Regions from separate parts of the Paenibacillus sp. TSA_86.1 genome, predicted to be linked through region 2. Evidence: riboswitches for the same ligand, from Rfam matches in the RefSeq annotation. Region 2 holds a riboswitch; each other region holds the start of a gene.

Region 1 (3,156 bases), on a different contig from region 2:
GACCGTTTCTCATATAATTTATGTAACCAAGTTTCATGTGATGAAACATGAGGAGGGCACCATGCCATGGAAGACCGCAAGTTAACCGTCCGGGCTGTAGAACGGGCGCTGGATATATTATTATGTTTTACCACACGCAGTGATCTTGGACTCACCGAAATTGCCAGTCAGATCGGTTTACACAAAAGTACGGTGCATCGATTGATGGCAACACTGGAGGATCGGGGGTTCGTGATACGCGACGCAGCAACCGAGAAGTACCGGCTTGGCATTCGCATCTGGGAACTGTCTGCGCACATGTCACGTAGTGATGATCCTGCGATTTTGCTATTGCCCGCGATGGAACGGCTCCGGGATCGGTTGGGCGAGACGGTAAGTCTCTATCTCCGTGACGGCAGCGAGCGGATTCGGATTCAGGCGGTGCAGAGTGATCAGGCGATTCGCCGGGTTGCGCCAGTAGGTGTCAGACTGCCGCTTTCCGTAGGAGCTTCCAGCAAAGTGTTGATGGCCTTTGCATCTGAAGAGGATCGGGAGGAGCTGATGAACGGCTCGGAATGGCCCGTATTTATTGATCCAGCAGTATATTTGGCACAGATGGAGGACATCAGAGGAAGCGGTTATGCAACCAGTTATGAGGAACGCGAGCCGGGAGCTGCTGCGGTGTCCGTACCGATTATGGATCGCAGAGGCAATATCGCGGCAGCGCTGTCTGTGTCGGGGCCTGTCAGCAGGCTCTCGCAAGACACATTGCATGAGTACGCTCCTGTATTGAAAGAAGCGGCCGCGCAGATGGGACTTATGTTGTCGTAAGGCCAGGCTCATGCTTGAAGTTTTGCACAAAAGGAATTGATGATCTGGAATATTAAGGTTGTATTTATAACCAGATTAAGCTACTCTGTAATGGACGGCCCATCGGGGCCGGTTGAATGTCATATTTTTAAGTTGAACAGCGGCTGAATTGCCGTAATACGTTTACGTTACTGGGGGAGTCCGAATTGTCCGGACTGAGACGGAATCGCATGAGATTCCGGACCCTTTGCACCTGATCTGGATCATACCAGCGTAGGGAAGTAATCGGCCATATGACCACAAGCACCACAGACGTTAACCTGGGATAGATGCTGTTTGGCAGCAGATGGCCCTTGTTGCGTGTATGGTGATGGACATCAGTCGGTTCCTTCGGAACCGGCTTTTTTTATTTACAGTGCCTGGCAGAGATTCACTTGTTGTGTTTCACTATCGCGGTGACAGCATAACCATTGCGACATACATGCCTGGACTTCCAGGTGAAGTGATCTCGCTTCTCTCGCTGACTGTACATAAAAATTTGTCTCCTGGATCTGTTTGGCTGCGTGGGCAGGAACAATCCTGCTGTACTTCTGTGCTCTGAATGTTTCCGGGCAGGTGTGGTGGTCGTTGAAACTGACGCATTGGTGGAGACATAACGCAAGAGAAGATTACAGAGGAGGAAACAGGAGACATGAGTACACATAAGCAAACGGGGCAACAGAATGGAATCGAAGAATTGGGGAGCGAGGGTCATCCGGTGGAAAAAGAAACCGGAGCGGCTGGAAGGGTTCAACCCTTCCCGGGCAGCCGTAAAGTCTACATTCAGGGCTCACGACCGGACATCGCTGTACCGGAGCGTGAAATTGCCCTTCATGACACCAATACTCCCCAAGGGGTGGAGCATAATGAGCCGCTGCGTGTCTACGATACGAGCGGCCCGATGACCGATCCCGAATTCCAGATGGACATTCGGGCCGGTTTACCTGCGCTTCGCACGCACTGGATCATGGAGCGCGGTGACGTGGAAGCGTATGAGGGCCGGGCAATCAAGCCGGAGGATAACGGCTTGAAGCCCGGAGGCCGAAGAGCCGGGGCAGAGGAATACCCCGGCCTTCGGGGGCAGCCGCTGCGTGCACAGGCTGGACGCTGTGTCACACAGATGCACTATGCACGGCAGGGCTTGATTACGCCAGAGATGGAGTACGCCGCTATTCGTGAAGGCGTGGAGCCGGAATTCGTGCGGCAGGAGCTGGCGAGCGGCAGGGCAATTCTTCCCTCCAACATCAATCACCCGGAGAGTGAGCCGATGTTGATTGGTCGTCATTTTCACGTGAAGATCAATGCTAATATTGGCAATTCCGCTGTATCTTCCTCCATCGAAGAGGAAGTGGAGAAGATGACCTGGGCTGTGCGCTGGGGATCGGATACGGTGATGGATCTCTCGACAGGCAAGAATATTCATACGACACGGGAATGGATCATCCGTAACTCCCCTGTGCCGATTGGCACGGTGCCCCTCTATCAGGCATTAGAAAAGGTGAATGGAGAGGCTGAGGCGCTCACCTGGGAGTTGTACCGGGATACGCTGATTGAACAAGCGGAGCAGGGTGTGGATTATTTTACGATTCATGCCGGCGTATTGCTGCGATATATTCCAATGACGGCGAAACGGATGACGGGCATCGTTTCACGGGGCGGGTCGATTATGGCGGCATGGTGCCTGGCACATCATCAGGAGAACTTTTTGTACACTCATTTTGAAGAAATCTGCGAGATTATGAAAAGGTATGATGTGGCTTTCTCTCTTGGGGACGGACTGCGCCCAGGCAGCATCTACGATGCCAATGACGAGGCACAGATGGCGGAGCTGGCAACGCTCGGAGAATTAACGCAGATTGCGTGGAAGCATGATGTACAGGTGATGATTGAAGGGCCGGGGCATGTGCCGATGCACAAGATCAAAGAGAATGTGGATTTGCAGATGGAAATCTGCCAGGAAGCGCCGTTCTATACCCTTGGGCCGCTGACCACGGACATTGCACCGGGATACGATCATATTACGTCTGCGATTGGGGCGGCGATGATTGGCTGGTTTGGTACGTCCATGCTCTGTTATGTCACGCCGAAGGAGCATCTGGGGCTTCCGAACAAGGATGATGTGCGTGAAGGGGTTATCGCTTATAAAATAGCCGCTCATGCGGCTGATTTGGCCAAAGGCCACCCACGCGCCCAGCGCCGGGATGATGCGCTGTCGAAGGCACGCTTCGAATTCCGCTGGCGGGATCAGTTTAACCTGTCCCTCGACCCGGAACGGGCACTATCCTACCACGATGAGACGCTACCCGCAGAAGGGGCGAAGGAGGCACA
Region 2 (3,156 bases):
CGGTAATAAAGGCGACCGCTCCGCTTCTTTAGAGGGGTTCTGCACTCTCCGTTCTTGTGTACAAAAAATTAACTTATCCATTGAATTGTGGGAAGAAAATTCAGGAGAAAGCGTGCTTCTGGGGTAGCTTTCCTTAGAAAACCTACTAAGCGATCGCTTCGCTTCTTCAAGTTTTTCCTGTCCTCTTCGTTCAAAATGTGTAAACATCAAGGTTCATTTTTACATGTAGAGTAATAAGACTTGTTACTGTGGTAAAAATTCGTTCGTGTAGGCTTTTGTTACATCGATCTCTTTATCCAGCAGTTTCTTGCTGAACATCCAGTCGGTGTAGTTTTTCCACACGTCTTGCTTTTGTTCGCCCCAGCGTGGTGCATCATCTTGGTATTTCGGGCTGAGCCATTTTTGACTTGCCAGTACTAATTCTTTGTCCAGATCAGGAACAGCTTTGATTAAAATGTTTGCTGCCTCTTCAGGGTGGTCAATTGCATATTGGTACCCTTCAGAAGTGGCCTTTAGGAAAGCTTTCACCAGTTCAGGGTCTTTCTGAATCGTCTGTTCATTGGTCACGAGGACGGGGGTGTAGTAGTCCAGTGCTTTGGCATAATCCTTCACATACAACATATCAATCGGTTCACCGCGTAATTCAGCCTCGATTCCCGTCCATGCGTAGAAAATCCACGCAAAGTCGATGTCCCGTTTCACGGCTGTGAAGAAGTCGGCATCGCCCATGTTAATGTTTTTGACTTTGGATACGTCAGCACCTTCGCCCTCCATAATGGATTGCATCACCGCTTCTTCTACCGGGGAACCCCAACCGCCATACGTCTTACCTTCAAAATCTTTAGGCGATTTGATCTTGCGATCCACCGGCGCTGCAAAACCGGACGTATTATGCTGGATAACTGCGGCAATCGACACAAGTGGAACGTCCTGCGTACGCGCCTGAGTGACACTTTCCTGATAACTGACGCCAAACGGTACCTCACCTGAGGCGACCATCGTATCTGCTCCGCCAGCACCTGGCTGTACAATCTCGACGTTGAGACCCGCCGCTTTATAAAAACCCTGATCCACTGCTGCATACAGACCGGTATGATTCGTATTTGGAGTCCAGTCGAGCACAACCTTCACATCTTTCAATGCAGTGCTGCTGTCCTCGTTCGTTTTCTCCGATCCAGCTGCGTTTTTCTGTTCAGCTGGATCCGCTTGTTTGCCACCACAAGCAGCTACAGTCACCAGCAACACACACATGAGTAACATTCCTATCGTTTTACGCCATTTCATCGTGTCTCTCTCCTTCGGTATATCCGGCCAGATGGCACGGGGTACTCCTTGGCTTCATATCCAATCCCTTTGCATAAATCGACGAATTTATACTCGCGGGTTATCCGAATAACGTCATTTTTCTGTTTCTGCTTGTCAAAAGAAAACAAAAAAAGCGCCCCGTAATCCGGGACGCGTGCAGGCGTGAGAGAAGGGCGTTCAGCTTATGGCTGTGCCGTTGCAATATACTCCGATTCCTACGCTGGCATGATCCAGATCAGGTCTAAGGGTTAGTATCTTGGTGGGATACACTCTCAGCCGGCCAATTCCGACTCCCCTGGGAAACTATGAAGTTACGGGCATTACTAGGTGTAATTATAGGCCAGGGACATGAATGTGTCTAGGGCGTGTCCTGGAACCCACTGCAGTGCATTTTTTACAACCTTTTCATCCCCTGCTGAGTCATATTCCCTTGAAGTGCCCTGTCACGCCTGCGGGGGACTTCCCGGCTTGGAACAAAAATTCGGAAATATGGGCTTCCATCAACGTTTTCAGACATGTCCTGGTCAATAAAACGTTCACAGAATGTTCACTTATGTGAGGGGGATCTGAATGTCTATAATGATCCAAGTCAGAGAGAGGATGAGTATATTGTCAGTAAGCAAGAAAGAACAAGTTATGTTTGGACTTATGATGTGCACAGGAATGGTCGTAGTGATGATGACCTTCAATCTATGGCACGCAGGAATGTTAAGTCAGATGTCCGTGATGCAGATGCTGATTCAATTTGTGATCTGTTTTGTCATCGCATTTTTGGTGGAGTCGTTCATCGTAGGACCCGTAGCGAGAAAAATTGCGTTTTCCATCCCGTTTGCAAGAGCCAGTAAAATCAAAGGTGTAGTCACCATGTCGTTTCTTATGGTCATCGGAATGGTATTGGTCATGTCGCTATACGGCATGATTACGGCCTATTTGGCAGGTCGGTTAGATGGGGTGTCCGTGTCTAGCACGTATCTTCATACGATTGCACGTAACTTTAGTCTGCCATTGCCATATCAATTAATCGTACTCGGGCCGCTAGTGCGTTATGTATTTGGCAAGTTGTTTAGAGGACAAGCGGCGGTAGCATCCGTTTAACGAATTGTATGTCTGTTGTGAAAAAGTATTTCCTGGGCAATGGGTAATTTTGATCCCTTAAGAAGTTCTAGCGTAAGCTACCCAATATAAAATACCAATAATAACAACAGCGATAATGATGGTTGTCAGGATACCGCTTTTGAATGAGCTTCGCTGAGCTTGACGCGCATGTTCATTTGCTCTTTGTTTGGCGGCTTCGGCCTCGGATGAATTCAGGTGGTTGGGGCTCATATTCATTAGACAACATCTCCCTTCTGTAATGTGAGTTTACCATAGTATGGTCTTTTTTACAGGAAGATGCGTCTAATTGGATAGACACGATTACACGAAAAATGGTCTGAGTGAAGTCATATCTATAACGATACTCTCTTCCTGTGGAATTCTGACAGACTTTTATGTGATTCGTTGTTTTCAATAAAAATAGGTGTTTAGAACTTGCATTTCCGTTGGATTCTCGTATATACTAACTAACACAATTACACATCGGACTATGCCGTTGAAGAGAATCCAACTCGGAGGCGTTTTCGCCAGGGAGCGAAATGAAACTTTCCCAAGTTAACCGGAACCGCCCGTTATCGCGGACCAAGAGGCTGAATCAGGAGGTTGAAACCGATTCGGCAAGTTGGGTGGCACCGCGAGCAGAGCGCTCCTCGTCCCAAGGGATGAGGGCGCTCTTTGTATTTTTTTAGCCAAAGGAGACGGTGACCATGTTAGATATGAAGTGGGTTCGGGCACATGCAGAAGAGGTTCAGGCGG
Region 3 (3,156 bases), on a different contig from region 2:
TTATCGCACTAAGTAATATTCCATTGCGAAAATGACCATAGGCCGCGTACAAACCAGTAATTTGTCCACATCTTCCTATATATGGAATTCCATCCGGAGTAGATGGTCTTACACCTGCCCATGCCCGCAAAAAGTCTGCCTCCTTGATTCCCGGAACCCAATAACTTGCCGCACCAAGTAATCGTTGCACACAATTAGCAGATACGCTGTGATCTTTTCTTCCTGGCAGACTGGTCGCTCCGATCCATACTTCTCCATTGGCCTTCGGAACGATATAGACGTCTTCTGCATATACCGTTCGATCAGGTCTGTATGCTGTTTGTTCTGCAGGAAACCGAATAGCAATCATTTCACCTTTCACCGGACTTGAAGGCAAGGTCACTCCCACTTGATGCATCAGTAGATCCCCCTGCAAACCAGCAGCCACGATCACATGTTTACAAGTTATCTCTCCCTTGGCAGTTGTAATCCCTCGCACTCGATCATTGTTCACTAATAGACGAACATCTTGAACCCCTTCCCAGATCCGGGCACCCATCATTTGAGCCGACCTCGCATAGGCTCTGGTCAACGATACAGGTAAAACTTCACTCTCCAATGGTTTGTAATACGCCCCGTACGTTTCCCGATTCAACCATGCCACTTCCCGTTGCACCTTACTCCGATCCCACCAATGCTGCCCCGAATCCGAAGAGGCATTTCGTTTATCCTTGTATTGACTTAAATCACTATATGATCGAAATGGGGTGATGAACCCGCTGCGCCTCAAGCCAACATCCATATCTGTAAGAGCGGATATTTGATCTTTTTGCTTATGCAACAATTCTCTGCTGTCATATGCCGCCTGTGCTAGAATTGGATGTGCAAAATCTTCACTATCTGCTGCGAGCATGCCGGCAGCTGCGGAGGAAGTTCCACCGGCAATCTCTGATTGCTCAACAAGAAGCACCTCCTGCCCTCTGGATGCCAATTCAAAAGCAATTGCACAGCCTACTATTCCACCACCTACAACAATTGTTTCTGCATGAAAAACTCCCCGTAATTCAGTTGGAGTATCGGATGTGGACATCATCATTAACCGATGTTGATCACACGAGGGTGCGGTAACACCTTCGGGTTGGCCCATTCCTCTCTGTTCCATTCTCTCATCCCCTTGATTGAGCATTGAGCAGCATTCACTTTCACGTTTCCACAGACTGTTTTAAAAGAGCTGCTGCATGAGCAGGATTTTCATGTTGAAGTACACCTGAGATCACAGCGGCTCCCCTGGCTCCCGCAGACCTGACAGCTCGAATGTTATCCGGCTGAATGCCCCCGATTGCCATAACAGGTACAATCACACCCGAGCATACTTCCGCCAATGCTTCTAATCCTCTTGGAGTTATATCCGGTTTGCTTGCACTTGCATATACATGCCCGAAAAAAAGGTAATCTGCGCCATACTCTTCTGCAATTTTCGCCTCATGAATTGAATGTACAGATACCCCCAGACGGGGCTGTAGATCATGCCTGTTTCCGGGTTCCAACGTCATTTTCGCCTTGTGTAACATGTCTTGGCTCCAATGCACCCCTTGATAACAAGCATCCTCAGCCGTAAACCGGTTCGCACCGTTGATTACAATCCGAGAAACTGGGACACCAGACTCGACCATCAATCTGGCCCAGTTTAACTTCTCGTGTAACGGAAGCTGCTGTTCCCGGATATGAATATAATCCGCCCAAGGCCAAATTTCTTTAGCTGCCTTCAGCGTGGCTTCTTGATCCCCTCTATTGCTGGATATTACATGCAGCTCAAAAAGAGAGTTGTTTCTTAATTGTTCATCCGATACTTTTGACTTGTCCTCAAACATCATGATAGACAACCTCGTTCTCCCTCCTTTCAACACCAAGCTTCGAATGACGTAACATACAAACGCAACAAATATAGAATCCAAAAAAGCCACTCCCGTAGGGGAGTGGCTGCGTATAAACTAAGATTCAGTTCAATAACAAACATTCGACAATACCTGATAAACAGTGTAATAGGTAACCCTATAACTGTCTGTTCGAGTATTGAAATGCATGCATCACGATGTAGTAAAGATCCCGTTTTCCATTGAAGAATCATATACTATCGTTTTCGCTGAAACGCGCCACTTCCCTACGCTGGTATGATCCAGATCAGGTGCGAAGGGTCCGGAATCGCATTCTTCCATCTCAGCCGCATCGTGCGGCCCCCCTAGTGTTCATATGAAGTTGTAGCCTATATTACCACAACCGGTTTTTTTTGTCATTGTGCTTTTTCAGACCACTCTTCTACATTCCACGTTTTGGTGACCCAGCCTTCATAAAAATCCGGTTCGTGAGATACAAGCAAAACGGTTCCCTTGTATTCCTGCAACGCACGCTGCAGTTCAGCCTTCGCCGTTACATCCAGATGGTTCGTCGGCTCGTCAAACAAAACCCAGTTGCTCTCACGCATCAGCAGTTTACACAATCTAACTTTAGCCTGCTCTCCTCCGCTCAGCATGTTAAGCGGACGAGTGATATGTTCATTTTTGAGACCGCAACGCGCAAGATGACCTCGCACTTCATTCTGTGTCAGGTGAGAAAATTCATTCCACACGTCGTCGATCGGTGTAATATTTCCAGCGCGCACTTCCTGTTCGAAGTAAGCTGTCTCCAAATAATCTCCAAGGAATGTTTTACCGCTGATTGGCGCAACTTTACCCAGAATTGTTTTGAGAAGTGTTGATTTGCCTACACCGTTACATCCCACAATGGCAATCTTTTCTCCACGTTCAATCGTCATTGTCATCTTGGGTAATAGCGGATACGTATAACCGATTTCAAAGTCGATACCTTCAAAAACAGTTTTGCTACTCGCACGAGCATCCTTGAACTTAAATGTTGGTTTCGCAGCTTCGTCTGGACGATCAATACGCTCAATTTTGCCGAGTTGTTTTTCACGGCTTTTCGCCCGGCCTGATGTTGAAGCCCGAGCCTTGTTGCGCTGAATAAAATCTTCTTGCTTTTTGATGAATTCCTGCTGCTTTTCATAGGCATCGATGTGCTGTGCTTTCTGCATACCCGCCATCTCCAGGAATTTATCATAGTTGGCAGCGTACCGCGTCAATTTGGCAAACTCCAAATGATAGATGACATTAACAACTTCAT
Region 4 (3,156 bases), on a different contig from region 2:
ATGAACGGTATCCCGTGCTGGCTGCACACCTCGCGAAGCCGCAGCGCAAGCGTTATGCGGGCTTCGCCTGTCAGGGCACCAGTTCCCTTCTCCCGGAACTGGAACAGCGTGATGCCGCCAGTGATCGCCTGGCGGAGCACCTCCACCGGGTCACGCGCCGTATTGACGCTGCCCATCACCAGATACAACTGCAGCGTGCGGCGCACCGCTTCCGTATCCCATCTACGCATCAGCGTTCACCTCGCTGTCTGCGCTGGTACGCAAAGTGATTCGTTGGCCCGTGCCCGGTCCCGAATCCCAGCTCATCTTCAATGGCTGCCTGAATGAATGCTCGCGCGGTCGTAACGGCAGCCAGAACAGGAGAACCCTTCGCGAGTTCAGCGGTAATCGCAGCAGAGAACGTGCAGCCGGTTCCGTGTGTATGACGTGTCATTACCCGAAGGTTCTCCAAATAATGAAAGGAATGCCCGTCATACAGGACATCGACAACCATACCGCTTCCCGTATCATGTCCGCCTTTAACCAAGGCATACGTCGTGCCCATCTGCACCAATTGCCTTGCGGCCTCCTCCCGCTCGCTCAGGTTCCGAATAGACATTCCGGTGAGCAGTTCGGCTTCCGGGATGTTAGGTGTTGTGAGTAAGGCATGGGGGAGTAGATCCTGAATGAGTGCTTGTACTGCCTCTTGCTGTAGCAGAGGCGCACCGCCTTTGGCAACCATCACGGGATCAATCACCAGATTAGACCAGCCGTATTGCTGCCATTTTGTCGCAACAAGACGAATAATCTCGGCACTATACAGCATACCTGTCTTGACTGCACGTGGCTGAAAGTCGGCTCCCGTTGAATCAAGCTGCTGGGCAATGCCGGCGTAATCAATCGGAAACACACCTTGAACCCCGGTTGTATTCTGTGCGGCAATTACTGTAATGACCGTCATTCCGTATACACCAAGTTCCTGAAAGGTTTTGAGATCTGCCTGGATTCCGGCTCCCCCGCCGTTATCAGACCCGGCAATGGTTAACGCTTGAGCAATGTTCATCGTACACCTCCACGAATCTGACGAATTTGTGCATGCTCAGATAACAGTGAAGGTGTCACCTGCGCCAGTTGATTTAACAGTTCAATCTGGAAGTTGCCTGGCCCCTGATGAGCCGTTCGTACTGCAGCCTGTTCAGCGGCTACACCGTAGTAAGATGTCGCCTCGACCACACTGTTCAGCATGTCGTGTCCCGGCTCGGCTATCGCAGCAAAGGCGCCAATGACCGAGCTGAGCAGGCAGCCTGCACCGGTAACCTGGGTGAGCAATACATGTCCGTTGTTTGTGAGGAAGGTATGATATCCGTCTGTAATAATATCGTATTGGCCTGTAATGACGACAATACAATCAAGCTGTTGCGCTGCCTGCTCCGCAATCCGTATTCGGTCTCCCTCGCCGGCTCCGGCATCCACACCTTTGATATTCCATGGTACACCAATGACATGAGCGACTTCGGCGACATTGCCTCTTAATACCGTAAGGCGAAGCTCACGAACCAGCATCTGTACCGTATCCGTGCGATATGCTGTTGCTCCTGCGCCAACAGGATCAAGCACGACAGGCACATGATGCGCATTGGCCGATTGTCCGGCCAGGCGTATAGATTGAACGACCTTCTCATCCAATGTGCCGATGTTCAGCACCACTGCTCCAGCCATGCGAGCGACGTCAGCGACTTCTTCATGGGCGTAGGCCATAAACGGAGAGGCGCCGAGGGCAAGCAGACCATTTGCCGTAAAAGGGGCAACCACAAGGTTGGTAATATTATGAACCAAAGGATTGAGTGATCGTACACGTTCAAGATAAGACATCGTCATTTCCTCCTTTTGATTTAGAACAAAATACAAAAAGCCCCGCCCATTTCCGGAGAAATGAGCAGAGCTATACGTTTGAACTGAAGTTGATCCCCATCAAGGCTAGAGATCATCCACTGCCAATAAAAGCTGCCCCACTTCCCTCCGCTGGTATAATCCAGATCAGGTTCAAAGGGTCCGAATCGTCGTATTCGTCTCAGCCGCAAGGCTCCCCCAGTGCAAATGTACAAGATATGCAGTTATGTCCTCAGCATATATCCATCTTGGCTTAATGTAAATAGGGAGGGCATTCGAGTCTTGAAATAGAGATGAAAATATACTGGACTTTGTACGGATCCTCTGATTACGATTTACCTTGGCTCCTTAACCCGATATAATGGGGATTGGCTCATATGGCCGTACTACGAATGAGGGCAGGACCGTTGTTCCTCCCGGCAGAATGGGGACCCTGAGTTGAAAACGTTCAAGAAAGTATATATTGAAATTACAAGCATCTGTAATCTGGCATGCAGCTTTTGCCCACAAACGAAGCGAGCCAAAGGATTCATCGACCCTGAAGTCTTTAATAATATATTGGATCAGATCAAACCACACACGAAACATATCTACCTGCACGTCAAAGGGGAACCGCTGCTTCATCCCAAAATTGACCTGCTGCTGGATATGGCTCATGCCAAGGGATTTAAAGTAAACATTACGACGAACGGCACGCTGCTGCCGAAGACACAGCATAAATTATTGGGTAAACCTGCACTGAGACAGATGAATTTCTCGTTGCACAGCTTTGACGGTCATGAAGGTTCTACGGATCGCGACGGATACTTACGTAACATTTTGTCTTTTGTGCGTGAAGCGGTGAAACATAATGTCATTGTCTCGTTCCGATTATGGAATCTGACACAGGATAACTTCACGAATGCTCAGATGAATCGAAATCGGGAGACGCTTGAGGTACTCGAGCGTGAATTCAATCTGGACTTTCGGATTGAGGAAAAAGTCCTTCCAGGTAGCGGTGTGAAAATTGCACCCAACGTATATCTGAATCAGGATCATGAATTCCAGTGGCCAAGTCTGGATGCACCTGAAGATGATGGCAAAGGGTTTTGCCATGCACTCCGCAGTCAAGCCGCTGTGCTGGTCGATGGAACTGTGGTTCCATGCTGTCTGGATGGAGAAGGTGTCATCAACTTGGGGAACATCCATGAGAAGTCTTTTTCCGATATTGTGGATGGAGAACGTGCAAACAATCTGGTGTACGGTTTTTCCAAACGGGAAGCGGTAGAAGAACTTTGCCGCAAGTGC

The links. A riboswitch is a leader RNA that binds a small molecule or an ion and turns the genes downstream of it on or off. The one in region 2 is predicted to bind thiamine pyrophosphate.
Region 1: it holds a riboswitch for thiamine pyrophosphate, as region 2 does, so the genes downstream of both, thiC (phosphomethylpyrimidine synthase ThiC) here and ACUTVW_RS15860 (ABC transporter substrate-binding protein) in region 2, are expected to answer to the same signal.
Region 3: it holds a riboswitch for thiamine pyrophosphate, as region 2 does, so the genes downstream of both, ACUTVW_RS12565 (thiamine phosphate synthase) here and ACUTVW_RS15860 (ABC transporter substrate-binding protein) in region 2, are expected to answer to the same signal.
Region 4: it holds a riboswitch for thiamine pyrophosphate, as region 2 does, so the genes downstream of both, thiM (hydroxyethylthiazole kinase) here and ACUTVW_RS15860 (ABC transporter substrate-binding protein) in region 2, are expected to answer to the same signal.

Annotation. Positions count from the first base shown of each region.
Region 1 covers NZ_JBQZGE010000017.1:53,166-56,321, forward strand. Annotated here, with positions in the region: gene ACUTVW_RS23460 (IclR family transcriptional regulator) at 67-810, shown strand; TPP riboswitch at 973-1,086, shown strand; gene thiC (phosphomethylpyrimidine synthase ThiC) at 1,481-3,156, shown strand, end outside.
Region 2 covers NZ_JBQZGE010000007.1:115,860-119,015, forward strand. Annotated here, with positions in the region: gene ACUTVW_RS15860 (ABC transporter substrate-binding protein) at 244-1,284, opposite strand; TPP riboswitch at 1,500-1,612, opposite strand; gene ACUTVW_RS15865 (hypothetical protein) at 1,876-2,400, shown strand; gene ACUTVW_RS15870 (hypothetical protein) at 2,458-2,637, opposite strand; gene serS (serine--tRNA ligase) at 3,108-3,156, shown strand, end outside.
Region 3 covers NZ_JBQZGE010000004.1:302,687-305,842, reverse strand. Annotated here, with positions in the region: gene thiO (glycine oxidase ThiO) at 1-1,141, opposite strand, end outside; gene ACUTVW_RS12565 (thiamine phosphate synthase) at 1,182-1,853, opposite strand; TPP riboswitch at 2,121-2,230, opposite strand; gene ACUTVW_RS12560 (ABC-F family ATP-binding cassette domain-containing protein) at 2,270-3,156, opposite strand, start outside.
Region 4 covers NZ_JBQZGE010000019.1:87,482-90,637, reverse strand. Annotated here, with positions in the region: gene thiE (thiamine phosphate synthase) at 1-230, opposite strand, end outside; gene thiD (bifunctional hydroxymethylpyrimidine kinase/phosphomethylpyrimidine kinase) at 230-1,042, opposite strand; gene thiM (hydroxyethylthiazole kinase) at 1,039-1,851, opposite strand; TPP riboswitch at 1,977-2,079, opposite strand; gene ACUTVW_RS24520 (radical SAM/SPASM domain-containing protein) at 2,308-3,156, shown strand, end outside.